DNA from 3 places in the Rummeliibacillus sp. G93 genome. Region 3 is predicted to be linked to each of the others. Evidence: predicted binding sites of a transcription regulator. Region 3 holds the regulator's gene; each other region holds the start of a gene.
The links. The regulator LexA, encoded in region 3, represses DNA repair genes until DNA is damaged. The targets are predictions, from matches to a motif close to CGAACATATGTTCG.

Region 1 (10,751 bases), 870 kb from region 3:
AAATTTCCCTTGTTCATCCACGGTAAACATGACACTATTATTACGACTATCCGTTCTTCCTAAGCTTTTTTTATGAGGGCTAGAATATATGGTTTCAACAGCTATCTTATAAATGCCCTCCTTTAGCACGTGGCTCTTCTCGAAATCATCCACAATACTTTGAGCATTGGGAACAGTTTTACTATTTTTGTACGTATTGTAATAGTATCTAAAATTAATGACTCCTGTATAATTAGCATGTTCTCTAGGTTTACTATCTTTTAACATTTTCATTATGTTGTCAGTGTTTATTTTTTGTTCGCGTTTGAATTTTACAATTAATTCCTTTTCTTGTTGTTCATCTATATCTACACTCAAATAGTAATAGAATTTTGGAGTCTTTTTATTAAAGGAGAATTCACTTAATAAGTTATACTTTTTTGTTATCTTATCGGATTGTTTCAAAACATCACGATGTTGTTCAATATAAGCTCCTTTGAATATTTCTAGAAAAACATCACGACTTGTTTTTTCATCAATTTCAAGTGAGTTTTCGTTTACAGTTAAACTAGTAAAAGTTTGGTATGGTTTTCTTATTTCTACTTTGGTCTGTATATCAGAAATTCCAAACCCTTGACTAGTAGAAAGAATTTTAAAATCCTCATTCTTTATCCCGTATTTTTCGGATAAATAATCTCCTATAGGTTTTTCTACTAGTTTTGAATTTTTAACGCAACCACTTAATAGGACGAGTGGTATGCTCAGTAATAAGGTAAAAACAGTTACTTTTAGTTTCCTCATTCACATTTCCCCTTTCCTATTATATACTTCATACAATCATCGTTGGGTTTTTGCCCATCCCCAAAAAACTTATGTTATCTTAATTAATTCTTTAATGGAAGGAAAGTTCCTTCTTCAACTAAACTGTCTCGTTAGTTTAAGTGTAACACTTCACATTGTATCGCCAAACCTTCTTGTTGTTTTACTAAAGCTACACGTTAGTTGTATAAAGCTACTCTAGCGTAAAATAAACCTCCATGTTCTAATTTGAAACCATAAAAAATGACTAAACCCTTTATACTCAAGGTTTAGTCATTTTTTGGATAAAAATCGATAATGGCCTGTATTTATCTATCCTCTTTGAAACTTATTTTGTCTTCAATTCTTAGATGCTTATTCCCCTACCATACCATCATTATCTCGGTCATCCATATATGGGTATAACCAATGATTCCTTGTTATGGGCATACTATAACCTGCTGCTTTTGCTTCTTTAATCGTCACCTGTCCATCACCGTTTGTATCAACACTAGAAATATCGTTCTTTTTGTTTGAACGAGTTGTAGTTGAATTGGGCGTCTTATTGCCAGTTAGACCGAGCGATTTGTTTACTTTATCAGGGTTTACATTATTAAATTTATCAACGATTTTCTCACCCTTTATCGTATAGGTATACTGATAACTTGAGGGGATTTGTGTTTTCGTATTAGGATAGGTGATAATTGCTTCAAAGTTAGTAGCCCCGCCAGCTTTACGAATGGCATCTTCCATATATGCTTGATCACCATGTCGGTTGAGTGTACTTTCTTGTGGAGTAATATTGTAAGCATTTGATACCCCTCCGAGAGAATCCGCAATGATATGTCCTTCATCTAAATCTGCTCTTTCAACACCTGGAACTTTTGCTTCATCAGGGTAGTATCTACCAGACGATGTTACTGGTTCGGTACGGTCATCTTGTAGAACAATTTTGTCGGCAATAACACGAACCAGTTGCCCATGCTCATTCGTAAATCCCCAATATTCACGGTCTCCATAACCGATATCAACGACGACGTTTGATTTTCGATACCCGGAAAGATCACCACCATCAACTTTAATAAGTTTATATCCTGAGAACAGTTTTTTATTTGGTTTAGTTGATGTTTTCTTTGCTACTGTTTCACCAATAACCGAAGTGATAGTTTCATCTTTTTCACTATTTTTATTTGTATCAACTGTGTTTACTTCTTGTGAATTTGTTTCTTTATCTTTAATGGATGCACCTTCAGTACAACCAACTATAAAGACGGTCGTTAAAAGTAATATTATGTAATTCATTTTCCTTTTCATGTTAGGACTCTCCTGTAATAGCTTTATAGTATTTGTTCCAAGATATACTTTATCATAAATATATCCATTTACCTTATTGGTTTTAATTTATTAATAAATATATTTCTTTAAGAATTAAAATCTGAATAAGTAAAAAGAGGCCTGAAAAGTGATTTGTCACTTTTTCGAGCCTCTTTTTCATATAGGATTAGCATTTTAAAATGCTGCTCCTTGCCTAGTCTATTTTAATTTTTCTTTTAATACATTTAACATATCGATTGTCATTGCGTCTAAATCAAATTTTGCTTTAAAGCCCCATTCTTCTTTTGCCGCTGTTGGATCAATCGAATTCGGCCAGCTGTCTGCAATTGCTTGGCGTACAGGGTCCACTTTATAATCCATTGTAAATTCTGGCATTACTTTGCGGATGGAAGCTGCAATTTCTTCTGGTTCAAAGCTCATCGCTGTTACATTGAATGCATTACGGTGAATGAGTTTTTCTGGATTTGCTTCCATTAAGTCAACGATTGCTTGCAATGCATCAGGCATATACATCATGTCCATATATGAACCTTGTGCGATATAAGAAGTATATTTTCCTTCTTGTACAGCTTTATAATAAATATCCACCGCATAGTCTGTTGTACCGCCGCCTGGAGGAGTCACATTGGAGATCAATCCAGGGAAACGAACGCCGCGCGTATCTAAGCCGAAACGTGTGAAATAATAATCGCAAAGAAGTTCACCCGCTACTTTATTTACGCCGTACATAGTAGTCGGACGTTGTAATGTGTCTTGAGGCGTATTATTTTTCGGTGTTGATGGGCCAAACGCGCCGATAGAACTTGGTGTAAAGAATTGCATATTTAATTCGCGTGCTACTTCAAGAGCATTCACAAGGCCGCCCATGTTTAAATTCCAAGCGAACAATGGTCTTTCTTCAGCTGTTGCTGACAACAACGCTGCCATATGCATGATTGTATCTGCTTCAAAATTCTTCGCTAATTCATGCATGCGCTTTGCATCAGTTACGTCTAATTTTTCAAATGGTCCTGCTTGGTTGGCACTCTCTTTTATATCTGTAGCTAGTACATTTTCGGTACCATATTCTTTTCTTAGCTTCGCCACTAATTCTGAACCGATTTGGCCAGACGCGCCTGTTATCATTATTTTTTTCATTGTATAATCCTCCCTCTATTACATACAATTGTTTTTTCTGACAGTACATTTTCTCTTCCTGAAAACATTTGTATTTTCACAGTGTACAAACTAATCCCTTAATGCCTATTATTTAAAGTGTTTTTTCGGATTTATTATATACTGTATTTCTAGAAAGCACAACTAGTGCTCATCTACTGATTTCGTCTGAGACTTTTTCTGAATTTTCATTTATACTAAACGAAAAAAGGAGTGAACGAATGGAATTAGTAAAATTAACGCTCATTTATTTATTTGCTATCCTAGCATGCTCTTTTCTACTTTTAATGGATATCCCTACATGGCTAATCGTTATTTTGCTTATCTTATATGTATTTATGTTTACACTTTATCCCCACTTCAATGCACTATGGTGGACAAACAATCTTAAAAAAATCGACCGCTTCCTTAAAAGAAACAAGCAAAAAGCATTGTTCGCCTATCCATACGCCATCGCCCATGAATCCTTAGCAGAACAAAAAGACGCGCTTCAACGAATAATTTCCACCCATCAACAGCCTTATATCAAACATAATTACGCATGCTTGCTTGCCCTACTAGAAGAACATTACGATCAAGCGCTGACTGAAGCAAAACAAATTCAGAAAGAGCCTTATCAAAGCTATATGATTGCCCACAGCGAAGTCTTGCTTGGAAATATTGAGAGCGCACGTGAAATGATGCCGCAGTTAACTGAAAAGTGGATGGTGCCGTCGATTGAAAGTTTGATTTCTGCCAAGGAGCAGAATAAAGAAAACTTTAGTCGATATTCAGCTGAAGCAATAGAACATGCTAGAGGTGTACAGAAGTACTTGCTGTATTATTCTTTTAAGGATATGAAAGAACTTCAAATGTGAAAGGAATTTTCAGCAAACTCTGTGTGTACACCTAAAATTATTAATAGCCACAAACGTTGAATCTATACGTTTGTGGCTTTTTTGTTTTTATTATTATAAATTTTTATTTTTATTTGGATTATTATTACTTATATTAAAAGCAGCTATAAATTTAAAATTCATGAAAAGCTGTAACGAAAAGCAAGTTACATAGTTATATAAGTAAGGGTGAGAGAGGGAGGGGGAATTATGTGTCTTTTGAAGAGCTTTATCAAGTATATTTCCAAGAAATCTATTTATATCTTAAATCAATTAGCCGTAGTGAAAGTGTAGCAGAGGAAATTACCCAAGAAACATTTTTTAAAGCATTAAAGAGCATTCATTCATTCGATGGCTCAAAAGATATTCGAGCATGGTTGTTTACGATTGCCAAAAATACATATTTTTCTTACTACAAGCAAAATAAAAGAGATACGAACTTTGAACCAGAAGGTAACTCTATCATTCTAGAAAGCAAACTTGTTATTAATGAGGAAGCATTTAAGATCCATCAATTCATTCACACCATGGAAGAACCCTATAAGGAGATCTTTTCTCTTCGGACTTTCGGAGAGCTGCCTTTTGAACAAATTGGTTTGCTATTTAATAAGAGCTCTGGATGGGCGCGAGTTACTTACTATAGAGCGAAAAAGAAAATTATTAAGTATATGGAGGAGAGCGAAGATGAAAAATATTAAATGCTCTATTATTGAAGATTTATTGCCATTATATATTGACCAAGTAACTAGTCCAGATTCCAATGAATTAGTAGAAAATCACTTAGCCTCCTGTTCTGATTGTCAAAAAGAGTATAAAACGTTGTCAGATTCTTACTATATACCTAAAGAAACAAATACCGATGCCTTCCAAGAAATTAATAATAAATTAAAAAAGAAAAAAATAAAAACAGTTTTATCAACAATGATTATTTCATTCTTACTTATGCTGTCTGCACTACTACTTATCTTCGGGTATCAGATTCCGATTCAATATAATGATATTTCAATTTCGGTAGAACAAAAAGATCATGAACTTTGGTCCACTTATTCTGGTCCTGATTTTGTTAGCGTAAAAGTCTCCCGACCCGTAGATGTTGAAATTGAAGGTAAGAAAGAGAAAATACTCTTAGTTTATTATGCAAAAACAATCGGCTATAGTTTTATTTATGACCATCTTGAAAATACAAATTTCAATTTATCTAAAAATGAAGATGTGGATGCTGTATATTATGGAGATTTTGATAAGAAGAATCTTTCTGAAGAAGCAATAAAAACAGCTATTAATAAAGGAAAACTTATATGGAAAAAGAAATAGTCTATTTTTGTTCATGATTCTTTATGTAATTCAAACCTACTCATTTCAGTTCAAGGAGTAGGTTTATTTGTTGACGCAGGTCTTAAATGATTTTCACGCCAATATCTCCAAATGAATAATACAGTCCACATCCACCCAATGATTTTTAGAGAATGCATGTTGATCTTGTATTAACAGTTTTTTCTTTTCACTGTTAAGGTCGGCAATGATGCCTGTAAAGCTACGGCTCGTTTTATCATGCCATACTTCTACGATTACTTCTTTTTTGCTGTAGTATGCTTGTAGTACTTCCTCTTCTAACGCCTGCAGTGTCCATTCGTCATATGCAGGTTTTTTGATTTGCTTTAATTCACTTTGCCAGTTTTTCAAACGTTGGACGTGTTCTGGCAGCATCATAGCCGTCCACTTGATATTCCCTCGGTCGCGTAGCACTAACACACATCTCCTTTTTATCCCGTCTCGCATTAATAAGCTGTAAAATCCTCTCAGACTTTAGCGCTTGTGCCCTCCAAGCAATCCGTCGCGTCCAATCGCAGTACCTGCCTCTGTATACGAAACGGCGCGAAGTATAGCTGTCGAACCGTAATGTGCACGAAGGTGATCCATCGCGGCGCCGAGCTTGCGGCGTTTCCAGCGTTTTGTATCAAAGAGGCTAAGCTGCAGTGACTGTTCTGATTCTAATTTTGATATGCTAATGCTGATTTGTCGCACAGGACGTTCGTTGTAATGCTCTTCAAAAAGCTGCAGGCATACACGATAAATCGCCATTGTATCATTGGTCGCTTCATCAATCGTTTTTGCGCGTTGGAAGCCTCCGCCAAAAGCATCGCGGCTATACGATATGCCCAATGTAATGGTGCGGCCCACTTTATAAGCTTCCCTTGCCCGCCTGGCTACATCCTCGCACATCTCAAGCAGCACGATGAAGATTTCCTTTTTCGTATGGTAATCGCGTTTTAATATCTGGCTTTTGCCGAAACTGATTTGGCCTTCGACAATTGGTGCTTCTCCTACGGTAGATAAATCAATCCCCCATGCATGGTGGTAAAGCTGGTTGCCCATAATGCCGAACTTCTCTTCGAGTGCAGATAAATCGGCATTTGCTAAATCGCCCACTGAAAAAATACCCATGTGGTTTAGCGTTCGTTCGGTGCGGCGTCCAATTCCCCACATTTCAGACAGCGGCATAACAGGCCATAGCTTTTTCTCAACGTCCTCAAAGTCCCACTTTGCAAAACCTGTTTTTTTCGCTTCTAAATCGAGTGCAAGCTTTGCTAGAAGCATGTTAGGTCCCATACCGACAGTACTTGGAATCTCAAATTGCTTGTAAAGCTCATCCTGAATGGCACGCGCTGTTTGTTCTGGATCCCCCCATAGCTTCTCCGTGCCTGTTAAATCAATAAAGCTTTCATCAATACTGTAAACATGAATCGCTTCGCTCGGTACATAGCTCGTAAATAACTTAGTGATTTCAACAGACATACGCACAAAGTACTCCATCTTTGCTTCAAATACATGGATATCGGGGTGCTTCGGAATTTCAAATAACCGAGTGCCCGTTTTTATTTGGAAACGTTTTTTCGCAATGGGAGATGCAGAAAGCACGATGCTGCTTTGCTGCTCCAAATTACCAACAACGGCAACCGCTTCATTCAGCACATTCAAACCAGCGAGTGTCGCCATGCAGCTCGCATAAAAACATCGCATATCTATACACATAATCGATTTATTTGGCATATTTTCATACAGCACAGCGAACTCCCTCCATTCAATAAAGAACATTTGTTCTAATTCTAAAATGAGACAAGTGAGATGACAAGTCATAAAGAGCATTTACCAAAATGTAACGTTTTATTTTCTAGATAAAAATAACGAGAGAGGAATGTAGAAAGGGTTTGTGGATATATTATATTCACTGAAAGGATGGATATACGTTTATATCCAAAGAGGCAGGTTTTAACAATAAGTAAAAAAGCGAGAGAAATAGCTTCTCTCGCTTTAATCACAATAGAATATCCTTGTATAAATCAGGCCGCCGGTCATCATAGACAGGAATTTGATCTCGCACTTCATCGACATGAGAGAAGTTCACGTCAATAACAGCAAGCTCTTCATCCTCATTTCCCGTCCACAATACTTCACCCCAAGGCCCAATAATCATGGACTGGCCGTTGAAATTTTCTTTCTTGTTGCTAATACGGTTAACAGCTATAACAAAGCATTGATTTTCAATAGCTCTTGCTTGGAGTAACAATTTCCAATGATCAATTCTTGGCGTCGGCCATTGTGCTACAACGAACAACACTTTTGCCCCATTTAATGTATGAAGGCGCAGCCATTCTGGAAAACGGATGTCATAGCAAATAACGCCCGCCGCCTGCAAGTCGCCTAAAGCAAAGTTGTTCTTTTCGCTTCCTGCGGATAAATGCAAATGTTCATCCATGAGACTGAAAAGATGGACTTTATCATATTCTCCTACGAGTTTGCCCTCTTTATCGACAACATACATCGTATTGTAGAAATGATTATCTCTCTTTGTTGCTACAGAGCCACCGACAATATCGATGCGAAGTTCTGCAGCTAAGTCCTGCAAGAATTTCTTAGTTCTTTCCCCATGATCATCCGCTAATTCATTTAACTTTTTCAGCGCATAACCTGTATTCCACATTTCAGGCAAGACAACAAGCTTGGCTCCTTTACTAGCACTTTCGCGAATGAACTGTTCAGCTCTTTTAAAGTTCTTTTCCACATCACCAAATGCTACATTTAACTGAATGCATCCTATCTTCATGTTTGCGTACCTCCGTTTGAACTTTTCGCCCCCATAGTAAACTTTCAATTCTGAAAAATATACATATTATTCTATCTTTTCTGAATCAAAAAGTATATAAAAACGAGATACTAGACAGTCCTTTAACATAAAAAAATCCCGCCATAATGGCGAGATTTTAGGATATTAAGAAATAACACCAAGCTCTTTACCGACTTTTTCGTAAATCGCTAGCGCTTTATCAAGCATTTCTTTTGTATGGGCAGCTGTTGGCATATTGCGTACACGGCCAGTGCCTTTTGGAACGGTTGGGAACACAATCGATTTCGCATAGACGCCTTCTTCAAGAAGACGAGCTGAGAATGTTTGTGTTAATTTTTCATCGCCGATAATGCATGGCGTAATTGGTGTTTCTGAATGACCGATATTAAAGCCTAATTTTTTCAGGCCGGCTTTTAAGTAATCGCCATTTTCCCAAAGCTTGTCATGAAGCTCTGTAGAGTCCATCAGCATTTGAACTGCACGTGTGATAGCAGCTACATCACCTGGTGGTAATGCTGTAGAGAATAAGAATGGACGTGAGCGGACTTTTAACCAGTCGATTAGGTTCTTCTTACCAGCAACATAACCGCCAACAACACCGATTGCTTTAGATAATGTACCGATTTGGAAGTCAATCTCATTTTGAAGGCCAAAATGTTTGACTGTTCCTTTCCCTTTGCCCATTACACCTGAACCATGTGCATCATCCACATATGTAATCAGATCAAATTCTTTTGCGATTTCTACGATTTCAGGCAATTTTGCCACATCGCCGTCCATTGAGAAGACGCCATCTGTGATGACCATAATTTTGTTATATAGGCCTGATTCTTTCGCTTCTTTCGCTTTTTGGCGAAGATCTTCCATATCAGAATGGTTGAATGCAATAATTTTCGCTTTTGATAGGCGGCAGCCATCAATAATAGACGCATGGTTTAGTTGGTCTGAAAGAATGGCATCATTTTTATCCATAACAGCTGAAATTGCAGCCATATTACAGTTAAAGCCTGATTGATAGGAAATCGCTGCTTCTGTTCCTTTAAACTCAGCCAATTTTTCTTCTAACTTCACATGCAAATCAAGCGTACCGTTAATTGTACGCACAGCGCCTGCACCTACGCCGTATTTATCAATTGCCTTTTTGGCAACTTCTTTTAATTCAGGATTTGTCGCTAATCCAAGATAGTTATTGGAAGACAAGTTAACTAATTCTTTTCCTTTAACTTGGATTACTGGACCATTCGCGCCTTCAACGGCATCGATTTCGTTGTATAATCCTTGGTCGCGAAGCTGTTGTAAATTTTCGTTTAAGAATGTATTAAGTACGTGTGACAAAGTCCTCATCCCTTTCCTGCATATCTATATCGTATTGTAGCATAACTATTTTTAGTTTTGCATTTCTATGCCAGCCACTACTGCTCTATGATTTCTTTTTCTACTTGCTTATGTTTACCGTCATCTATTTTCATACATTTTTTCAAAGCCTTCTCGCTATACCGAAGTGCTACCTGGATGATGGGCCCTAGTGCGAAGACCATTACAACCGTACCAATGCCGACAGGTCCACCAAGGAAGTAGCCGCCGACTGCTACAGTGAATTCCATGAAGGTACGTGCCGAAGTAATGCTCCAGTCGAGTTTTTCAACAAGCAACAGCATCACGGTATCTCGTGGCCCTGCCCCAAAATGGGCCGGTATATACAGGCCACAACCGATAGCGATGAGAATGGTACCGAGAATAAAATCCATTAATTGAAAAGCGAAGTGATGCGGATCTGGCAAAAGCCAGTTGAAGAAATCAAGGAAGAGTCCGACCACAATCATATTAAGAAATGTGCCTATATGCGGCCATCGCCTAATACCAATCGAGGATAGTGTCACGATGAGAATGCCGATTATTTCCGACCATGTACCAATTGATAAACCAAACTGTTGATACAGGCCAATATGCAGCACATCCCATGAACCGACGCCAAAACGCTGGCCTTTTACTGTCAGTGCAATCCCCAGCCCTATAACCATTAGGCCAGCGAAAAAGAACAGCAAACGCCACGTATTTACTTTCTTCACTTCATCCCTTCTTTCACCATTAGAAAAAGAAAGCCATGCATGAACATGCCTTCCTTCATTCATTACTTCTATTTTAAACTAGAGATGTGAATTTTGCATGTGCCGCTTTTGCTAGACTTTCCGGCGACAAGCAAATTTGCATACCAATCTTCCCGGCTGAAACAAATATTTCATCTAGTTTTTCTGCTGCGTCATCAATCCATGTAGGATACTGCTTTTTCATACCAATCGGCGAACAGCCCCCTCTGATATAACCTGTATTCGGCAGAAGCTCTTTCACAGGCAGCATCTCTATTTTCTTTTCGCCAACCGCTTTTGCTGCCTTCTTTAGATTCAGCTCAGAAGCTACAGGGATGACAAAGACATAGAGATTGCCTTTGCCGCTTGTTGCGACAAGCGTTTTATATACGCTCT
Region 2 (10,751 bases), 420 kb from region 3:
GAGCAATGGCTCCTTCATCCAATGTCAAATCCCAGTCTGGTATGACTAATTCTTTATCTACTACTAGTTTAGAGCCAAGACCATCACATCTTGCACATGCACCAAACGGGCTGTTGAAGGAGAACATTTTCGGTTCTAATTCGCCGATTGAAAAGCCACAAATAGGACAAGCGTGATGTTCGCTGAATAACAATTCTTCATGTTCCATCACATCGACTACTACACGGCCTTCTGCAAGCCTTAACGCTGTTTCTAATGAATCGCTTATACGTGCCTCGACGCCTTCTTTTAAAACGATACGGTCTATGACCACTTCAATCGTATGTTTTTTATTCTTGTCTAATTCAATATTATCGTCTAAATCGCGGAGTTCACCATCTATTCGTGCACGGACAAACCCCTGTTTTTTTAGATCCTCTAAAAGTTTTACATGTGTGCCCTTTCTCCCTTGGATCATGGGTGCAAGCAGTTGAAGCTTGGTACGCTCAGGATACTGCTTAATGCGATCCACCATTTGTTCAATGGTTTGAGAAGTAATTTCAATACCATGCTTTGGACAGATTGGTTTTCCGACACGAGCAAAAAGCAATCGCAGGTAATCATAAATCTCCGTTACCGTTCCGACTGTTGAACGTGGATTTCGGCTTGTTGTTTTTTGATCGATTGATATGGCAGGCGATAAGCCTTCTATCGCATCTACATCCGGCTTGTCCATCTGACCTAAAAATTGCCGTGCATAAGATGACAGCGACTCAACATAACGCCTTTGACCTTCCGCATAAATCGTGTCAAAAGCGAGAGAGGATTTCCCTGAACCCGACAAACCAGTAATCACGACTAATTGGTCTCTTGGAATGGTCACATCTATATTTTTTAAATTATTTGCTCTGGCACCTTGTACTACAATCTCTTGATTTTTCAAATTGGTCATCCTTCCGACTTCAATTCCAAAATAGTGTCTCTTAATTCTGCTGCCCGCTCAAAATCAAGCGCTTTTGCAGCATCCTTCATTTCTGTCTCTAATGATTCAAGCAATGTGATTTTTTCCGCCTTTGTAAGCTTTTTGCCTTTGGTTGCCTTTGTCAGATATGATTCAGGCTCCTCGGCAGCTTGTGTTGCGCGAATCACATCACGAATTTCTTTTTGTATAGTTTTAGGTGTAATATTATGTTTTTCATTATATTCCATTTGAATTGTACGACGGCGTTCCGTTTCCTCGAGTGCTTTTGCCATTGAATCTGTAATGCGATCAGCATACATAATGACATGCCCATTGGCATTTCGGGCAGCACGTCCTATTGTTTGGATTAAAGAACGTTCTGAACGAAGGAAACCTTCTTTATCCGCATCTAAAATAGCGACAAGCGAAACTTCCGGAATGTCTAGTCCTTCACGAAGCAAGTTAATACCGACTAGTACATCATAAGTTCCTACACGCAGCTCGCGAATAATCTCAATACGCTCTAACGTTTTTATTTCAGAGTGCAAATACTGTACCTTGATGCCCATCTCTTTTAAATAATCGGTTAAATCCTCCGACATTTTTTTCGTAAGCGTCGTAATGAGTACACGTTCATTCCGTTGAATTCTATTTTGAATTTCATCCATTAGGTCATCGATTTGGCCTTCGATTGGGCGTACATCGATTTCTGGATCAAGCAAGCCAGTCGGGCGGATAATTTGTTCAGCCATCTCAGGTGTATGTTCCAATTCATAAGGACCAGGCGTTGCCGAAACATAAATTGCGTTATGAATATGTTTCTCAAATTCTTCAAATTTCAGCGGCCTGTTATCAAGCGCCGACGGCAAGCGGAATCCGTGTTCTACTAGTACGTTTTTGCGTGCTTGGTCTCCATTATACATACCACGGATTTGCGGCAATGTAACATGGCTTTCATCAATGACAAGCAGAAAGTCTTCCGGGAAGTAATCAAGCAATGTATAAGGTGTAACACCAGCCGGGCGCAATGTAAGATGCCTTGAATAGTTTTCTATGCCAGAGCAGAAGCCCATTTCGCGCATCATTTCCAAGTCGTAATTCGTTCGTTGCTCTAATCGCTGTGCTTCAAGCAGCTTGTCTTCTTCTCGCATATGTTTTAATTGATCTTTCAGTTCTACTTCAATATTATCTATTGCTTTTAATAATTTCTCCTCACGCGTAACGAAGTGGGATGCTGGGAAAATAGCAATATGTTCTCTATCTCCAAGTACTTCGCCTGTCAACGCATCTACTTCTCTAATGCGGTCAACTTCATCCCCGAAAAATTCAATACGGATACAGTGTTCATCTCGAGATGCAGGGAAAATTTCGACTACATCTCCGCGCACTCTAAAGGTACCACGCGTGAAATTTATATCATTTCGTTCATACTGGATATCTACCAGTTTGCGGAGCAGCTGGTTGCGTTCAATTTCCATCCCTGTACGAATGGACACAACCATTTCACGGTATTCTTCCGGGTTCCCCAAGCCATAGATACAAGAAACGGATGCAATAATAATTACATCATCTCGTTCAAACAATGAGGAAGTGGCAGAGTGCCGCAGTTTATCGATTTCATCATTGATGCTGGCGTCCTTTTCAATGTAGGTATCGGTTTGTGGCACATACGCTTCCGGTTGGTAATAATCATAATAGCTGACGAAATACTCGACAGCATTATTTGGAAAAAACTCCTTAAACTCGCTGTAAAGTTGACCTGCGAGCGTTTTATTATGCGCAATGATCAACGTCGGCTTTTTCACTTCTTTGATAACGTTTGAAATCGTGAATGTTTTCCCTGTTCCTGTTGCTCCAAGGAGTGTTTGATGCTGTTTATTTTGTCTAACGCCTTCAACCAGTTCTTTAATCGCTGCAGGCTGGTCACCACTCGGTTGATATGCGGAATGTAATTCGAAATCTTTACTCATTTGGTTCCTCCCCGTTCCTTAAAACTCATAGACATATTTTAACATAGCTACGCACAAGTATCCAGAAATAAGCGAACGTACGTTTTATTGTTTAAATAAAAAAACCGCTCCATCTGAACGGTTTTTAATTTTTAAATTGAATGATAACAGTCACAGTTTTCGACTTTGGGGGCTTTTACTGAGAAAGTAAAACAAAAATAGTTTAATTTTACCCTCATATGGCCCAAGCAAAGTATTCATTCTACCAACAAAAAGAGAAGAACGACCAATGATATGGCACTTTTCTCTGTTTTATTTCCTGAAATGCTTTTTGTTAGTATAGGAAAAACAACATGAATATGCAATCTTTTTTACTTTCTCATTATCTATAGAAATAGTGTAGTTGAGAACATTATATACCCGTAAATTTAGTCTTTGAATCCACCAACATACTAGGAGGAATAAAAATGGAAATTATAAAAATTCATGAATTTTATCTCACACCGGATATTTGCATGCTTAAGCCTATTTTGGTAGACAAACGTAATTATTCACTTGTTATTGAGCTGAATCGTCAATACATCGTCTCATGTACCGTGACCCGGTTGATTAATTATATTTGTACTTCACTCGGCACTTCTTTGGACGTATCACTGGAATATTCAAATTACGTATTTAGCAAAGTAAACGAACATGCTAAATCAGACACGATAATTAAACTACCTATCATCTTAACGGCTCTTTTACAGCCGTATATTTTCTTTCCGACTGCATCACCTAAGAAAAAGCATAACGCGTGGATTTTGTGGCAAAATTTTAGAGGACATACTATGATGAATAAACAAGAAATGGGCTTATATTTCAAGCAAGGAGTTTATATAGAGGAACATTTAAGCTTTACAACCCTTTCAAGGCAGCAATATTATGCTTCCATCCTTTATTTCCGTCATATGGACGAGGTGATCAATAGGCATCAAAAAATGGACAATCGTTCAATTATAGAGCGCGGCTTGTTTCTTATGACTTAGATAAATAGTGAGTTAACAGTTCCTCCACATGATTGCGCAGCCGAATATTCGAGTATCGCCGGCAATCTTGGGCTCTTTTATTGATAAAAATGTATTCGGAGAATAGATCATCTCGCTCCCCGCGGAATACTTGCAGCTGATGCATAGCCAAATAACGTTTCGTCTCAGCCAGTTCTTTGTGGACTCGCTTGGTTGTCTGTTCAAGCAGCCTTATATAGGGTTGTTTTAATTTAAAATGCCCTTGCTCAAATTCCTTGCTATCACGTTTTAGAATTTGCAGCACCATTGGCAAGTAAATGGCCTGCTCTAACCTATGAATTGCTTCATTCGATAAATTCAACATCGCCAACAACCTCCATAGAAAACAAACGTTCTTATTTTATTTTATATTCGAGTTGCTCATTTAGCAAGTAAATTTAAGAACAAACGTTTGGTATGTTTTGTCTCAATACCCAAAATAGAAAGAGACAACACCGCTACTAGCAAAAAATACGCCCGTTCAGATGAGACCTTGCAAAAGTCTATCCACTCGGGCGTATTATTTATTCATAACTTACAGTTTTTATAATTGTGAGCGCAAATATGCATTAATAAACTGGTCAATATCGCCATCCATCACCGCTTGGACATTACCGGTTTCTGTGTTGGTGCGATGGTCTTTCACCATTGAATACGGATGGAATACATATGAACGGATTTGGCTACTCCAGCCGATTTCCTTCTGTTCACCGCGGATATCATCTAGCTGAGCTTGCTGCTCTTCTACTTTTAGCTGATACAATTTCGCCTGCAGCATATTCATCGCTTTCTCACGGTTTTTAATTTGTGAGCGTTCAGCCTGGCATGCTACCACAACACCTGTTGGCAAGTGAGTAATACGGACAGCGGATTCTGTTTTATTAATATGCTGTCCTCCTGCGCCTGATGCACGATACGTATCTACTTTTAAATCTTCTGAACGAATTTCAACAGCAATCTCATCAGTAAACTCCGGCATAACATCTGCAGACACAAAGGAAGTATGTCGACGTCCCGCGGAATCGAATGGTGAAATACGTACAAGGCGATGAACGCCTTTTTCGGCTTTCAGGTAACCGTATGCATTATGTCCACGAATTGCGAGTGTAACAGACTTCAACCCTGCTTCATCGCCTGGCAAGTAGTCTAATGTTTCTACTTTGAAATCATGTTTTTCTGCCCAGCGCGTATACATACGCAAAAGCATAGACCCCCAATCTTGGGACTCGGTACCGCCTGCACCTGGGTGAAGTTCCACAATGGCATTGTTTTGATCGTAAGGATCGCTTAAAAGCAATTGCAGTTCGAAATCCTCGGTGCGTTTTTTAAACTCATCCATCTCGTTAAAAAGTTCTTGCTGCAATTCTTCATCTGGTTCCTCTTTCAATAAATCCAGTGTCATTTCAAGGTTTTCTTGCGTTTCAACTAATTCGTGAAATTCGTTGACGATTTCTTTTAAACCTCTGGATTCACTGATAATTTTTTGCGCATTGTTTTGATCATCCCAGAAAGATGGCTCAAGCATCATTTCATCCAATTCTTGAATCCGCGCCTCTTTGTTTTCTAAGTCAAAGAGACCCCCTAAAGTCTTCTAATTTTGTGGACGTCCCATCAAGGTCGTTCCGAACATCTGATAATTCCATCATAATTTGTTCCTCCAATTACATTAAATATTCAATAATTTATCACGCATCTTGGCCAATTTTCAACAACTAAGGCTGGATGTTATTCACTGTAAGTATACTTATAGAAGGGAGAATTTTCTACAACTATACCTATGAAAAGACATAAAGGAGTTGTTCAAATTTTGAACAGCTCCTTTTGCCAATTACATCATTCATTTTAACCCACATTACGGGCAGTAAGAGCTCATCAGCGGGAGAAAAGGATCCCACTATTTTTACTCTTTATACAGCACCGTGGCAGTTTTTATATTTCTTACCGCTACCGCATGGGCATAAATCATTACGACCTACTTCTTGCTGTTTACGGACTGGCTTGCGTTTAGAAGTCTTTTCATCGGTTTTCGGATTTACCGCTTCACCCTTCGCTACTTCTTCACGTTCAAGATTACTGCGGATTTCTGCTTTCATTGCATATTGAGCAACGTCAGAACGGATTGCTTCTACCATTGCTTCGAACATCGCAAAACCTTCTGATTGATATTCACGAAGCGGATCTGTTTGAGCGTAAGCACGTAGATGAATACCTTGGCGCAATTGATCCATTGCATCGATGTGGTCAATCCATTTAGAGTCAATTGCACGAAGCAAAATAACTTTCTCAAATTCGCGCATGCGGTCAGGCGTAAGTTCTTCTTCTTTGCGATCATATTCTTTTTGCACTTCAGTGCGAAGGAATTCAATGATTTCCTCTTGGGTTTTACCTTTGAATGAATCGACAGTAGCAACGCCTTCTGGTAGCAAATTAGCACCTACAAAACTTGCTAGTCCTGTTAGATTCCATTCAGTTGGATTTTCTTCAGTTGTATATGAATGAACTGCGCTAACTAGTACTTCGTCTACCATTGATTCAACTAAGCCACGCATATTCTCTGTTTCCAATACCTCATAACGCTCTTTATAGATGATTTCACGTTGTTGACGCAAGACATCATCATATTGCAATAAGCGTTTACGCGCATCGAAGTTATTGCCTTCTACACGTTTTTGAGCAGATTCAACGGCTTTGGATACCATTTTCGATTGGATTGGCTGTGTATCGTCCATCCCTAATCTTGTCATCATATTTTTCATGCTTTCTGAGCCGAAACGTTTCATCAATTCATCTTCCAAAGAAAGATAGAATTGTGTGATACCAGGGTCACCTTGACGTCCAGCACGGCCTCGCAGCTGATTATCGATACGGCGTGATTCATGACGTTCTGTACCAATAACGGCTAATCCGCCTAAATCAAGTACGCCTTCACCAAGTTTAATATCTGTACCACGACCAGCCATGTTTGTTGCAATAGTTACAGCGCCTTTTTGACCTGCTTCTGCAACAATCTCTGCTTCGCGCTCATGGTTTTTCGCATTCAAGACATTGTGCGGAATGCTGCGTTTTGCTAATAAGTGCGAGATTAATTCTGATGTTTCGATAGCAACTGTACCAACAAGTACTGGCTGCCCTTTTTTATGACGGTCTGCAATTTCATTTGCCACCGCTTCAAATTTACCTTGCATAGATGCATAAATTAAATCCGGACGGTCATCACGTGCAATTGGTTTGTTAGTCGGAATCACAACAACATTCATATTATAAATATTGCGGAATTCCTCTTCTTCCGTTTTAGCTGTACCTGTCATACCAGATAACTTTTCATACATACGGAAATAGTTTTGGAACGTAATAGTCGCCATGGTCATAGACTCGTTTTGAATTTCCACGCCTTCTTTTGCTTCGATGGCTTGGTGTAATCCTTCTGAATAACGGCGGCCTTGCATAATACGTCCTGTAAATGAGTCAACGATTAATATTTCACCGTCTTGTACCACATAATCAACATCCAAGTGCATACTAACATGCGCTTTTAACGATTGGTTAATGGCATGGTTTAGACCAACATGCGTTAAATCAAACAAGTTATCAATATTGAAAGCTCTCTCTGCTTTTTCAATCCCTTGTTCTGTCATTGTAACGCCTTTAGTTTCTACATCATAATTGTAGTCTTCATCTTTTTTCAATGTGCGTACAAACGCGTTTGATTGTTTGTATAAGGCAGCTGATTTATTCGCTTGACCAGAAATGATTAAAGGTGTACGGGCTTCATCGACTAAGATGGAGTCCACTTCATCGATTACTGCATAATGCAGCGGGCGTTGAACACGTTCTTCTTTATAAAGCACCATGTTGTCGCGCAAGTAGTCGAAGCCAAGTTCGTTGTTTGTGCTATATGTGATATCACAAGCATAAGCTTCTCTTTTTTCATCTTTTGACATGTTATTCAAGTTCAATCCAACTGTTAAACCTAAAAATTCATATAATGGACGCATTGTTTCAGCATCACGGCTTGCTAAGTACTCGTTGACTGTAACAACATGCACGCCTTTATGAGTAAGGGCATTTAAGTAAACAGGTAAAGTGGAAGTCAACGTTTTACCTTCCCCTGTCTTCATCTCAGCAATATTCCCTTCATGAAGCGTTGCGCCCCCCATTAATTGAACTGGGTAAGGGTACATGCCTAAAACGCGTTTAGATGCCTCACGAACAACTGCAAAAGCTTCAGGGCGAATTTTATCTAAATCTTCGCCGTTAGAAAAACGTTCGTAGAATTCATTCGTTTTTGCTTTTAATTCTTCATCTGTTAATTTAGCCATATCTTCAGCAAATGCATCGACTGCACTTGCAACTTTTTCTAAGTGTTTTAATTCTTTTTTATTTGGATCAAAAATTTTATTTAATATGCTAGGCATTGATTTTCACATCCTATATAGTCTCAACCTTCATTTTAACACTGTCTGAACGTTTAAAGCAAATGAACAATTAGTAAAAATCTATTATTCCTAAACAAATAATACAAGGAAAAAAGATATACAGAATTGAAATTTACAAATCTATTCAGTGTGATGAATCAAATCATCTACTGTGAGCGTTCACTTAACATATAACAGTAATGATAACTTAACAGTAAAGTAAATAAATTGAAAAATCAATCTTTAATTTCTTTTAAAAGAAATACATAGAAGGAAAGATTTGATTTCAAAAATTGATAATGAAGGATATCACACAAAAGCCCAGCTGAGCAAACATTAGGTTGCTCCTGCTAGGCTTATCTAAAAAGCAAATACTATGAATTTATTATCTTAACTAGTTTCAATCAGTCCGTATTTACCATCTCTGCGTTTGTAGACAATATTTGTGCCGTCTGACTCTGCATCTGTGTAAATAAAGAAATCATGACCGAGTAAGTTCATTTGTAGAATGGCTTCCTCTTCGTCCATAGGTTTCAAGGAAAGTTGTTTTGTACGGACAACTGATAGTTCTTCCTCTGAATCATTCGGATCAGTCACTGCTCCAGGGGAATTTTCAGTCTGAACATTTGCAAAGTAAATGCCTACTCCTTCACGATCGCGGAATTTACGATTAACTTTTGTTTTATGCTTGCGAATTTGACGTTCCAACTTGCCAATAATCAAGTCAACTGCAGCATACATATCATCATTAGCCTCTTCTGCACGTAAAGTTAAACTTTTCATAGGAATTGTTACTTCTACTTTCGTACTCTTGTCATTGTAAACCTTTAAATTTACATGAGCAATTGCATTAAGATCTTCATTGAAATAGCGTTCTAATTTTTGAAGCTTTGTTTCAACGTACTCTCGAATTGCTGGAGTTACCTCAATGTTTTCACCACGAATGTTAAATGTTAGCATGTAAACTCCTCCTTTAATCAACCATACTAATATTATTCTACAATGCCCGTTAAAACCCTTCTTAAAACACATAATTAATTAATTTTTTTTGATGTTGTTATTGTGTTCTGCCACTATTTTGTCTTATTTCCACTAAAGTATATTGCTTGGGACTTAGATATAGAACAAAATGATATATTTTTGATATTTTAGATTTCAAAAAAAGACCCGAACGCCATAACGGCTCGGGCCTTCATTATATTAAAGATTATCCAATTGGTTTTTAATATCATAAACCGCATAGAAATATTGATAGCGTTGAAGTACTTTGCGATCAATAAGTGTACTTAATTTGATTTCTTCCCCCTTGATTAGCTTTGGTATATTTAGATCTTGGTAAAGCCGTTCAAGAATAACCATTTTGTCGACAATGTCTTTACTACATGTCCCAGTTTCACAATTATTATTTGTTTCATCAGCAGCAAGTTCTTCTACCTTGGCTACGCCTTTTTCAAAGTCTGCAAGCTTTTTAATAGAAGGTTCGATATTTTTATCTGTCCTATATTCTCTTAATTTGCTTTTATTCTTCACATAATTTTGGGCATTGACCGACATAGCGTCATAAGTTTTGCCTGCTTCAATGACTGCTTTTGTGTAACCAGATTTTCCAGGTGTAATAGCCACAATCTTTTTATCTAGCTCTTGAGCGGCTTTAATATTGTCACCTTCATTTAGCAAGGCCTTTTGAGGTACAGTTAACGCTTCTTCTGCTATTGCCTTTTGGTCCTTACCCAACTTATTGTACAGTGTTATGGCCTGTGCAATATTATCAATATACTGATTATCATACGGAGTGCAGGGATCTGTTAGTATTGTCACAATTGAAACGATGGGAGCATATTTATTGTAAATAGCCAGCACTTTGCTATCTACATAAGTTAATGCTTTTTTGTCAAGTCCATTATACAATTTCACTGCTTCTAATATATCAGCATATGGACTTTTTGGACTCAAGCGATTGACTGCCTTCTCAAAAGCATCTGCCTTTTCTTTTGGCGTTTTGTATTCAGCACCTGATTGGATGCTATTAAAATCCGTCACTACATATTTCTTAGCCGTAGTTGACAGTTTGCTGTAGTCTTGTATTAGTTTTTTCAAATCAGTACCATACTTTTTACTGTTTGGATCAAGTGATTGATAGCTCTTATCGAGTTTTTGCGCTTGTTTGATTGCCGCTTCGTCTGCTAAAAATGGTTTGTTCAAATCTAGTTTATTATTTACATTTGCCACTATGGTCTTCGGATCTTTTGCTAGCTTTTTATAAATAGCAATTGTAGAAAGCATTGCTTGGATTTCATTATTATTATACTTAAAATCCTGGTTAGTAATTTTAGCTATATTTTTCCCCATTTCGACTAACGGGGAATAGCTATTATATTTTGCTAGCGTTGGCTTATCTAGA
Region 3 (10,751 bases):
GGTTATGAAGCTCCATGTTATATTGCTTGGTCAGCACAGAATCGATCTCCTCTTATCCGTATTCCAGCTTCTCGCGGTCTATCTACTCGGATTGAAGTACGTTCAGTTGATCCAGCAGCAAATCCTTATTTAGCGATGGCTGTCATTCTAGAAGCGGGATTAAATGGTATTGAGCAACAGTTGACACCGCCACCTGCAGTTGATCGGAATATTTATGTGATGAATGCTGAAGAAAGACTAGAAGAAGGCATTGGCAATTTGCCGGCAAACCTTGATGACGCATTGCACGCCCTTGCTGAGGATCAAGTCATTCAAGGTGCTTTAGGAAAGCATATTTATGCTAATTTCCGTGAAGCAAAAGAAATAGAATTTGATTTCTTCAGAACACAGGTCCACCAATGGGAACGTGACCAATACATGAAGACTTACTAAAATAAAAAGCGCTGGGATTCAAAGTCCCAGCGCTTTTTTTGTATTGATAGGTGTTTATTATGCATACAGTATTTACGAAATTTGGAAAAAATATAAATAGCAAAAGGTATAAATAAAAGTAAATTTATAAAAGGAAGGAAAAACATTGAAAGAGAAGAAAGTATAGTTCATTATACAATTAATAGAGAAGGACAAATCACGCATCAAATGTGATACCGGGTACAACAAGCTATTGGTTAAATACCTAAGGGTAGATTATTCTATCGAAAAGGAGATGAATGATTAATATGACAGATTATCAGAATGAAGAATTTATTTTAGATATGCCAGAGAACTCGTTAAATTTAAATATTCCGTATGCTTTCTTTATAGATCATGCCTCTTTAAATTGGAATGAATTATATTTTGGATTAAAAAGTCAATATGTTTCTCTAAATTATGCTATTGAAAAAGCAGTATCAGAGGTATCAATTAATGATAATACTTCAAATACGCTATTTGAGCTTGCTTCACTTTTTAAAAATGAAGAAGACTTAGCTGAAAAGTATATTAATGATTTAATACAAGAGAAAATAATTGATTCAATGTTATTGGAAAATAAACAATTCATGATTGACTGTAAAAACAAATATCTTTATATTGCTTTATTGTGGTTGTATCAAAACCCCAAAAAATATAATCATCCGAAACGATACGACTCAGAATTAAAAGAAATAGACTACAGTACCAAAGTTTACGATGTTATTTGGGATTTTAAAATACCTTCAATACCAGCACGTGATTTTCGATATTTCTCGATGACTTTTGAAGTAACAGAGAAAAATCAAGAACTATTTTTAAATAGATGGAATCAATTTTTAGAAGAACAAAAACAGATAGTCGAATAATATTTAAGAAAAAATGCGAATTACCAAAATAATACTAACAATAAACTCAATTTTAAGTCGTAGGATCCTAATATCTTTTACATGTTGAGGTCTATTTCTATTTAGTCACAGACAATTAAAAAACTAAATACCATAACACACTATAGGAATTAGCAAGTCACCCATTTCAATCTTTATATTTGTATCATTAAAACTATCAGAAATATCCTTACTCTCAGTATCAGAACCTGGAAATACTTCTAAAAGTATATATCCTTCAGAGCTATTTGCTATATAGTATTTTGTTTTATGATAGTAGAATTCAACTTCTCTTCCAGTTGCCAAGTAATGTTGTAGAACTTCCAAGTCAATATAAGAACCGTCATCATTTTCTGAAGTTTTAAAAGTATCCATCTTCAAACCCACCTCTGTCACTTTTTGATATTAGTCTTGCTTACTTCACCCAGATAACCTTAATCCTAAACAATAATAGTAGCCTTATCACGTTCATACTTAAGCGCTTCGGAAAACAGAAATGTTGTGTTTTTGCTTCACTCAATTGTCGAGAGATATTTTTGCGCAACAGATGATGTATAAACCATCTGACTGTTAAATCTAAAAATTTATAACCCTGTATTTACCTATATTATACACTGTAATATATTTACTTATATTGAATAATGGAAGTTTTTAAGTTTTATTACAATTATGTATGGCGCTAGAATGAAAAATCAGGAAGAGTAGAGTTTATTACTGGTGAATACTTTGTACAGCATATTATGAGAATAATCGTATGATATGTGACTATGTTTTGAATGTGCAAGGAGGTAGTGGATTGTATTAAGAGAGGAGAAAAAATAGAAAATGATTGAATTACGAAAAATAACTGGAGATAACATAGAGAAAGTAATAGCACTTGAAGTTGAAGAAAACCAAAAAGACTTTATAGAAACTACTAACCTAAGAAGCTTTGCAGATGCTCATATGTTGAATGCGGAAGGGATATTTGCTGCACCCTATGCCATTTATGCCGATGAAGTGGTGGTTGGATTTTTGATGTATATTTATGATACGTTGGATCACGAATCGTTTGAAAAAGAAGATTTTTACGGCAAGAAGAGCTATTTTATTTGGCATATTATGATTGGAAATAGTTACCAAGGGAAAGGATATGGCAAACTTGCATTTGAAAAAATGTTGAAGGAAATAGTAACGTGGCCATTTGGTGAAGCAGAATATATAGCTCTCTTTTATCAAACAAGTAATATCAAAGCTAAAACATTATACGCTTCATTTAAATTTGAAGATACAGGTATTATTCAGGGTAAGTCCATGTTGGCGATTAAAAAGCTAGTTGAGAAATAAAAGTAACATGTAATGTTTTCATTCTGCAAAATAGCACTTTAAGTAGGCGCAAAATAAAACTAATTTAACACCCGCGCTATCTGTTTTGTGTTTTAAAAAAACAATCAGTCTACAGGTAATGTAATAGACTCGATTGTTTTTTTAAGTATCAGTATATGTTTCGATAAAGACCAACAACTTTACCAAGAACAGCAACGTTTTCAACAATTATTGGCTCCATAGAGGAATTCTCTGGTTGTAAACGGAAGTGCCCCTTTTCTTTATAAAAACGTTTCACTGTTGCTTCGTTCTCCTCCGTCATAGCTACTACGATATCTCCATTATTGGCAGTTGCCTGTTGTTTGACAATCACATAGTCTCCATCGAGAATTCCTGCCTCTATCATAGATTCACCCATGATTTCGAGCATAAAAATATGGTCATCTGATCCACCGTAAGTGTCAGGAATAGGGAAGTACTCTTCAATATTTTCGATAGCGGTGATAGGTAACCCGGCAGTTACTTTCCCAACTAAAGGAACATGCATAACACCCTGTTTGGTAACATTTCCTTGATCTAAGATTTCAATAGCGCGCGGTTTTGTCGGGTCTCTGCGAATCAGCCCTTTGCTTTCCAATCTATTCAAATGGCCGTGGACAGTTGAACTGGAAGCTAAACCTACTGCTTCGCCTATTTCTCGTACAGAAGGCGGATATCCTTTAGTGCGTACTTCTTCTTTTATAAATTCCAATATATCATCTTGTCTTTTTGATACCTTTTTCAATTTGCTCACCCTCTTATCAGCAATTTTCTTTAATTGTTAAATGAAGTATAACATGTCTATTAAATGGATGCAAACATAGGTTCGAAATATATTTGACAAAAACGCATGTTCGTATTATATTGATTTATATAAACTACGAACAAACATTCGATGAAGGGGAGATCCTTATGAACTGGATTAAAAAAAATCGAAATACCACCTATTTATTTGCATTCATATTCGCCATTATGGTTATTCTTATGGTCATCAATCGGGATACAACTAGCTACACAAACATAGAAGTCCAAGAAGGAGATACTTTATGGTCGCTATCTGGACTTTATAAAGGGGATTTATCCAAAAGTGAGTGGGTTTCTTTAGTGAAAGATAAAAACAATATTATTGACGGACGCATTATAGCTGGTCATACTTTATCTATTCCTGCATACAAAAAAACTAGCACAAATAAAAGAGGAATAGAGTTGGCGAGTGAAAATGAATAGAGGGAAAGAAGCAGTATTATATTGCCGTGTGAGTACAGAAAAAGAATCCCAAGATTCTTCGCTAGAACGGCAAGAAAGTGAACTAAAAGAGTTTGCCAAAACAAAAGGCTATAATGTTATGAGTGTATTTAAAGATCGACATAGCGGCTATGACGTAGAACGCGAGGGACTCATGGATTTGCTGGATTATATTAAAGAACAACATATTACAGCATTGTTTGTGCAGGATGAAACGCGATTAGGACGAGGGAATGGTCGCATGGCCGTATTACATCTACTTAATAAAATGGAAGTGACTATTTTTACGCTTAATAATGCAGGCAATATCCAGCTGAATGAAATGGATACAATGTTGCTTGAAATATTGGCACTAGTAGAGGAATATCAAAGGAAATTACATAATGCCAAAATACGTCGTGGGATGAAAAGGGCTGTACAAAACGGCTATAGGCCTGAGAATAACTTAAAGGATCGGGGCAATCCAGAAGGTAGAGAAAGAATTGATGCTCCGATTGAACAGATTATTCAATTGAGAAATAAAGGGCTAACATTTGAAGAAATCACTTCTACTCTAAATGGATTGGGCTTCCAACTTAGCAAAGCAACAGTACATAGACGCTATAAAGAATTCGAAGAGCACAATAATTAATTGTAAACTGTCGAAAAGTTTACTTTCGAATACAGGTTGGCTTGATATGCAAATAATGCTTAACGCTTGCACTTAAAACATATTTTACATACTCTTTAAGATATGAAGAATATGAAAGGGTGTATATAAATGTTGCCAAAAGAAAAGATTGACCGTATTAATTTCCTGTCTAGAAAATCAAAAGCAGAAGGACTAAGTGTCGAGGAAGCGAAAGAACAAACAGCACTTCGAAAAGAATATCTGGATACATTCCGTAATTCCATGAGAGACACCATTGAGCATGTCCGAGTATTTGATCCAAATGGCGATGAAGTAACACCGGAAAAGGTAAAGGAAATTCAAAAACGAAATAATCCTTTAAATTAATAAGGTAAAGTAAATGTCGAAAAAATATTGTTTTCTGACATAATGTTGACTAAACTGTAATAGAATAATACTTTGCTTTCAGAAAGGATGTCTATTCATGACGCTACAAGCAGATCAGCTTGCAATTAATACAATTCGAACTTTGTCGATTGATGCAATCGAAAAAGCAAATTCTGGTCATCCAGGTTTACCAATGGGTGCAGCACCAATGGCTTACACGCTATGGACAAAACAAATGCAACATAATCCAAAAAATCCAAAATGGTTTAACCGTGACAGATTTGTATTGTCAGCAGGACATGGTTCAATGTTATTATACAGCCTACTTCATTTAGGTGGTTATGACTTACCGATGGATGAAATTAAAAACTTCCGTCAATGGAATTCATTAACTCCTGGTCATCCTGAATTTGGGCACACTGCTGGAGTAGAAGCGACAACTGGTCCACTGGGGCAAGGGATTGCTATGGCTGTTGGTATGGCGATGGCTGAAGCACATTTAGCAGGAGTATACAACACACCAGAACATTCTATTGTAGATCATTATACATTCGCGCTTTGCGGAGATGGAGATTTAATGGAAGGTGTATCTGCAGAAGCAGCTTCACTTGCTGGCCATTTGCAATTAGATAAACTAATTGTCTTATACGATAGTAATGATATTTCATTAGATGGTGATTTGAATAAATCATTCTCAGATAATACAGCTGAACGTTTTAAAGCATATGGCTGGAATTATATCTTGGTTGACGATGGCAATGATATTGAAGCTATTAATTCAGCAATCGAAAAAGCAAAAACTCATAAAGGACAACCTACATTAATTGAGATTAAAACAGTTATTGGCTTTGGTTCTCCTAACAAATCAGGTAAATCATCATCTCACGGTGCACCGCTTGGCGTTGATGAAGTTCTACTAACAAAACAAGCTTATCAATGGGAAAATGAAGATTTCTTCGTTCCTGAGGAAGTATACGAAACATTTAAAGAAGCAGCGAAAATTCAAGGGGAAGAAGCTGAATCTGTATGGAACGAACAATTCCAAGCATACAAACAAGCATACCCAGAACTTTCTGCACAGCTAGAAAAAGCAATTAATGGAGAGCTGCCTGAAGACTTTGACGCAGAAATCAAAGCTTTCGAGCCAGGCAAATCGGTAGCTACACGTTCATCATCAGGTGATGTGATTAATGCGTTAGCTAAGAAATTGCCTTCTTTCTTTGGAGGAAGTGCTGACTTAGCTGGCTCTAATAAAACTACTATTAAGGATGCAGGAGATTTCTCTGCAACTGAACGAGCTGGACGTAATATTTGGTTCGGTGTTCGTGAGTTCGCAATGGGTGCTGCATTAAATGGTATGGCTTTGCATGGCGGTCTTCACGTGTTTGGTGGAACATTCTTTGTCTTCTCTGACTATGTGCGCCCTGCCGTACGTTTATCTGCACTTATGGGACTTCCTGTGACATATGTGTTTACACATGATTCTATTGCTGTTGGTGAAGACGGTCCAACACATGAGCCAATTGAACATTTAGCAGCATTGCGTGCGATGCCGAACCTCTCTGTTATCCGTCCGGCTGATGCTAACGAATCTGCCGCTGCATGGAAGCTTGCAGTATCATCTAAAAATAAACCTACTGCTTTAGTGTTGTCACGACAAAACCTGCCAGTGCTTGATGTAGATGTGAATGCAATCTATACAGGCGTTGAAAAAGGGGCTTATGTTGTTGAAAAGGCAGACAAAGAAGTGGCTGATGCATTGCTATTAGCAACCGGTTCTGAAGTACAGTTAGCTGTTGCTGCTAAAAAAGCATTAGCTGGTGAAGGAATCGATGTTACAGTTGTATCAATGCCAGATCTAAGTCGTTTCGACGAACAAGATGCAGCCTATAAAGAAAGCGTATTGCCTAAAAACGTAACAAAACGATTAGCAATTGAAATGGCTTCTTCATTTGGTTGGCATAAATATGTTGGTTTTGAAGGTGATGTTTTAGCTATTGACCGATTCGGAGCTAGTGCACCTGGAGAAACAGTAATCGAAGAATATGGCTTTACAGTAAACAACGTAGTAGAGAAAGTTAAAGCTTTAATGGCAAAATAAATAGAAATACCAAAAAGTAGAGGGAATATGCCTCTACTTTTTGTTTTTTGACAAAGAAAGTGGGGTATTTACAGTTTAAATTGACAAAATATTCACTTGATTGAAGGTATACTTAGTAGAAAGAAAGGGGCGGCTTAAAAATGCGTGTTTACTCAATCTTTCATATTAAACCAAAACATCAATCATTTATATATGGTAGAGAACGTCTTCTATTCGAATTAATTAATGGGGTCAAAACGAACCAAAATAATTTTTATCCTTCACAGGAATTAGCTTATTTATGTGAGACATTGCCTGTTGAGGATATTGAAACTAGCATAGAAAAACATTTACATACTAGTTTTTCTGCTATTAATATTAAAAACCATGAAATCTATTTAAGTAATCAATTCAAAGGGGATCTTCACATAGAAATTCAGCCATACTATCTAAATGTTTATTGTATTGGCTCCCGTATGTTAGAGTTAGATTTATTTGCAACATTATCAAAAATTAGCTCTGGTTTTATTGGCTTCAATAAGGGCGAAATGGAATGTGGCTGGTTAAAACCTCCAAAATTTTCTGTTCTGGCAGAAAGTTAACAGTGCCTCTTTACTAGAAGGAGAAAGACTCGGTCACCAAAAATAAGAGAAATAGTAGTGTCGATGACATTTTTGTTGTATAATCCTCTTTGGAGAGATATTCTCGTATGCACAATTTAGAGGAGGAAATTAGTTGAATACTGGACTAGCGATTACATTAATTATTGTAGCGTTAATTATTGGTTTAGTTGGCGGATTCTTTATTGCAAGACAATATATGATGAAATATCTGAAAGAAAACCCACCAATCAATGAACAAATGTTACGTATGATGATGACTCAAATGGGTAGAAAGCCATCAGAAAAACAAATTAAACAAATGATGAACCAAATGAATAAAGTAAACAATAAATAAGAAACAGCACTCCAATGAGTGCTGTTTTTTATGTTTCTTGTTCATTTGTAATATATTTTTCGATAAATGTATGCACAGCTTTTTCATACTCATCTGGATTTTCATTAAATGATTGTGCATGTGCCCCATGTTCAAATAACTTTAGCATTTTGGGGCCTTTTTTTAATTGATATAACTCAATCGTCATATCTGGCAAAATAAAGTCGTCTGGAAGGCTATGAATGAACAGGACAGGTTTTGTAATATTAGGAATGGCTGTTCTCGGAGCAACATTTTTCAACCAGTAGCCATCTCGAAGACGTAAAAAAATCTCAGCAAGTTTTATAGCTAAAGGACTTTTTAATGGAGTTTTTTTCTTCATTAAATACAAAAGCTGTTCATAGAAATCTGAGTACGGGCAATCAGCAATATAAAAATCCGCTCTATCTTCCAGTATACCGGCATATAAAAGGGTGGTAGCTGCACCCATTGATTCACCATGAACACCGATAATGGAATCGTACCCTAATTGTTCTTTTATATAATGTAGCACAGCTTCTAAATCGAATTTCTCATAAAAGCCATAACTTGTGGTCTTTCCTCCTGATTCTCCGTGTCTCCGATGATCATAAACAATGGTATTGAAGCCCAATCGTTCAAAAAGTCTTACATACTTTACTGAGTTTACCTTATTTTCCGTGACCCCGTGACAAATTATCATTGTCTTCTTTGTCTGTAGGGGCTTAAAATAGATTCCTTTTATGACGTAACCATTTGGAGAAGAGATTATAATATCTTCTTTTTCTACTCTATTGAACCATTTTTCGTCGTAGCGTAAAGCTTTTTTTTCTCTTTCTAAAATAAACAAGTCATCTTTTTTCTTTATATAAATGAGTTGGCTTGAAACTAGGTAACCAGCTAATGAAAGGATGCCGCCAAAAATGCCTGTCACTAACCCGAAAATCCAAAAAAACTTCTTTTTCATCGACACCCCTGCTTCCAATATAGATTTTTACATTCCTGCTATAAAGATTTGTTTGCAATGAATCAAATCCCTCGTTTTTCTGAAGTCTTTTACTTTTAATATTTGTATTGCTTTATAATATAATATGAGTTGACTTGGATTTTTGATAAAGTGAAATGGAATTTGAAAGGAATTTTGTAAATGGCTAAGAAAAGAAAAAACCAAAATATATCTTCTCAAAAAGAGCAAAAAGATGAAAAGCTTACATTGCAAGATCAATTAAACGGAGATGTATTGGAAAAGTTAAAGCTAGCGAAAAAGGAACTTGTGGCAAAAGAGCAACAGGTACAAGAAGAAAAAGCAGCACAATTAGCATTTGAGCGCAAGCAACGAGAGAAGAATAAATCTTTTGCGGAATTATTAGATGAATATGGAGACAGAGGTTCCAAATTTTAAAGGTTAAAAGCCGCGAATAGTATTGCATCAAAAAGATAGACATACTTTGTCCTATCCTTAAATGCAGCTATTCGCGGCTTTTATAATCCAGCTGATGGCTGAATAAGAAAATTTAGATGAAATAATCTCCTAACTGAGGTGACTATACTTTAGAGTCGATGTTCTGTATATTGGTCTACCTTTGTTAATTCGACTAAATTACTATCATTGGAATGGTCAATTTGATTATAGGCTTGAATAGTTGCTGTAATTTGTTCTCGTGTGCTTGCTCCAATAATAGCAGAGGCAATTTCTTTATGCTGGAGAACACTTTGCAAGGCGGTCACATGAACTGAAGTGGCCGCATTCGCCAAATTAGTTAAGGTAGCTTGTAGTTCTTCTTGTGAGTATGTCAGATAACCATTGGTCTTTTGAACCCTATTTTTCCAATCATCCGTGAGCAGTCCTTTAGCAAGAGATCCACGAGTCACTACTGAAGCGCCGAGCTCTTTAATGGAATCAAACCATTCTTCTGGGCGTCTGTCGAGCAAGCTATACTGCATCATAATGGATACAGCTTTGCTCTCTTTTAAAAAGGGTATAAAAACATTTGGCCTAATAGAAGAAATACCGTATTCCCGAATAATACCTTCTTGTTTCAGTTCATTGAATGTATCAATGATCTCTTCCCAATTTTCCCCTAAGGTACCACCGTGCAGCTGATATAAGTCGATATAATCTGTTTGAAGACGACTCAGACTCTCTCTGACAGCTTTTTTGATATGTTGAGCGGAAGCGTCAAAGTGCCATGAATCAGAAGAAGCATTCCATACATTCCCCACCTTTGTCGCCAGTAATATATCTTTTCGCTTTTCTTTTAGTAAATGGCCGATGGTTTCTTCATTCATGCCACGCTGATAGAGGTCAGCTGTATCAAAGTAGTTGATGCCTGCATCGATTGCAATATCAACTATATATGATGCGTCAACACGATTTGTCGGTAAAGACATGCAGCCTAGACCTATTTCTGATAATAGTAATTCACTTGCTCCTAACCGTCTTTTTTCCAAAACTATCGCCTCCTTTAAAGATAATGGTACAATGATTCATAGATAAATAACAATAGAGAGGAATTCGACAATGAAAAAATTTGAAGAAAAAACTATTTCAACAGAAGAAATTTATAAAGGACGTATTATTAATGTCCAAAAAGATGAAGTCACACTACCAAATGGCAAAACTGCTTCAAGAGAATTAATAAAACATCCGGGAGCGGTTGCTATTATTCCTGTAACAAAAGAAGGGAAAATAGTTATGGTAGAACAATATCGTAAGCCTCTCGAACAAAGTATTATTGAGATTCCAGCTGGTAAGCTCGAGCCAGGTGAAGCTCCAGAAAAAACAGCCATGCGT

Region 1: the regulator LexA is predicted to act here: its motif matches at 7,232-7,245, upstream of M2M59_RS01295 (Y-family DNA polymerase).
Region 2: the regulator LexA is predicted to act here: its motif matches at 4,337-4,350, upstream of M2M59_RS03390 (YhjD family protein).

The regions. Positions count from the first base shown of each region.
Region 1 covers NZ_CP097314.1:248,069-258,819, reverse strand. The annotation lists gene M2M59_RS01330 (hypothetical protein) at 1-780, opposite strand, end outside; gene M2M59_RS01325 (DNA/RNA non-specific endonuclease) at 1,153-2,091, opposite strand; gene M2M59_RS01320 (L-threonine 3-dehydrogenase) at 2,311-3,249, opposite strand; gene M2M59_RS01315 (hypothetical protein) at 3,489-4,124, shown strand; gene M2M59_RS01310 (RNA polymerase sigma factor) at 4,355-4,840, shown strand; gene M2M59_RS01305 (zf-HC2 domain-containing protein) at 4,827-5,456, shown strand; gene M2M59_RS01300 (YolD-like family protein) at 5,550-5,888, opposite strand; gene M2M59_RS01295 (Y-family DNA polymerase) at 5,949-7,205, opposite strand; gene M2M59_RS01290 (carbon-nitrogen family hydrolase) at 7,459-8,247, opposite strand; gene M2M59_RS01285 (glycine C-acetyltransferase) at 8,413-9,612, opposite strand; gene M2M59_RS01280 (YczE/YyaS/YitT family protein) at 9,681-10,400, opposite strand; gene ybaK (Cys-tRNA(Pro) deacylase) at 10,411-10,751, opposite strand, start outside.
Region 2 covers NZ_CP097314.1:700,912-711,662, reverse strand. The annotation lists gene uvrA (excinuclease ABC subunit UvrA) at 1-922, opposite strand, end outside; gene uvrB (excinuclease ABC subunit UvrB) at 928-2,910, opposite strand; gene M2M59_RS03395 (competence protein ComK) at 3,357-3,917, shown strand; gene M2M59_RS03390 (YhjD family protein) at 3,907-4,260, opposite strand; one part of gene prfB (peptide chain release factor 2) at 4,480-5,505, opposite strand; one part of gene prfB (peptide chain release factor 2) at 5,507-5,578, opposite strand; gene secA (preprotein translocase subunit SecA) at 5,843-8,350, opposite strand; gene hpf (ribosome hibernation-promoting factor, HPF/YfiA family) at 8,741-9,310, opposite strand; gene M2M59_RS03370 (hypothetical protein) at 9,551-10,751, opposite strand, start outside.
Region 3 covers NZ_CP097314.1:1,119,853-1,130,603, forward strand. The annotation lists gene glnA (type I glutamate--ammonia ligase) at 1-432, shown strand, start outside; gene M2M59_RS05515 (DUF2247 family protein) at 720-1,319, shown strand; gene M2M59_RS05520 (hypothetical protein) at 1,443-1,712, opposite strand; gene M2M59_RS05525 (GNAT family N-acetyltransferase) at 2,163-2,663, shown strand; gene lexA (transcriptional repressor LexA) at 2,812-3,426, opposite strand; gene M2M59_RS05535 (cell division suppressor protein YneA) at 3,594-3,908, shown strand; gene M2M59_RS05540 (YneB family resolvase-like protein) at 3,901-4,557, shown strand; gene M2M59_RS05545 (DUF896 domain-containing protein) at 4,687-4,923, shown strand; gene tkt (transketolase) at 5,021-7,024, shown strand; gene sirA (sporulation inhibitor of replication protein SirA) at 7,165-7,605, shown strand; gene M2M59_RS05560 (YneF family protein) at 7,739-7,960, shown strand; gene M2M59_RS05565 (alpha/beta hydrolase) at 7,989-8,924, opposite strand; gene M2M59_RS05570 (YqkE family protein) at 9,105-9,359, shown strand; gene M2M59_RS05575 (aldo/keto reductase) at 9,509-10,408, opposite strand; gene M2M59_RS05580 (NUDIX domain-containing protein) at 10,479-10,751, shown strand, end outside.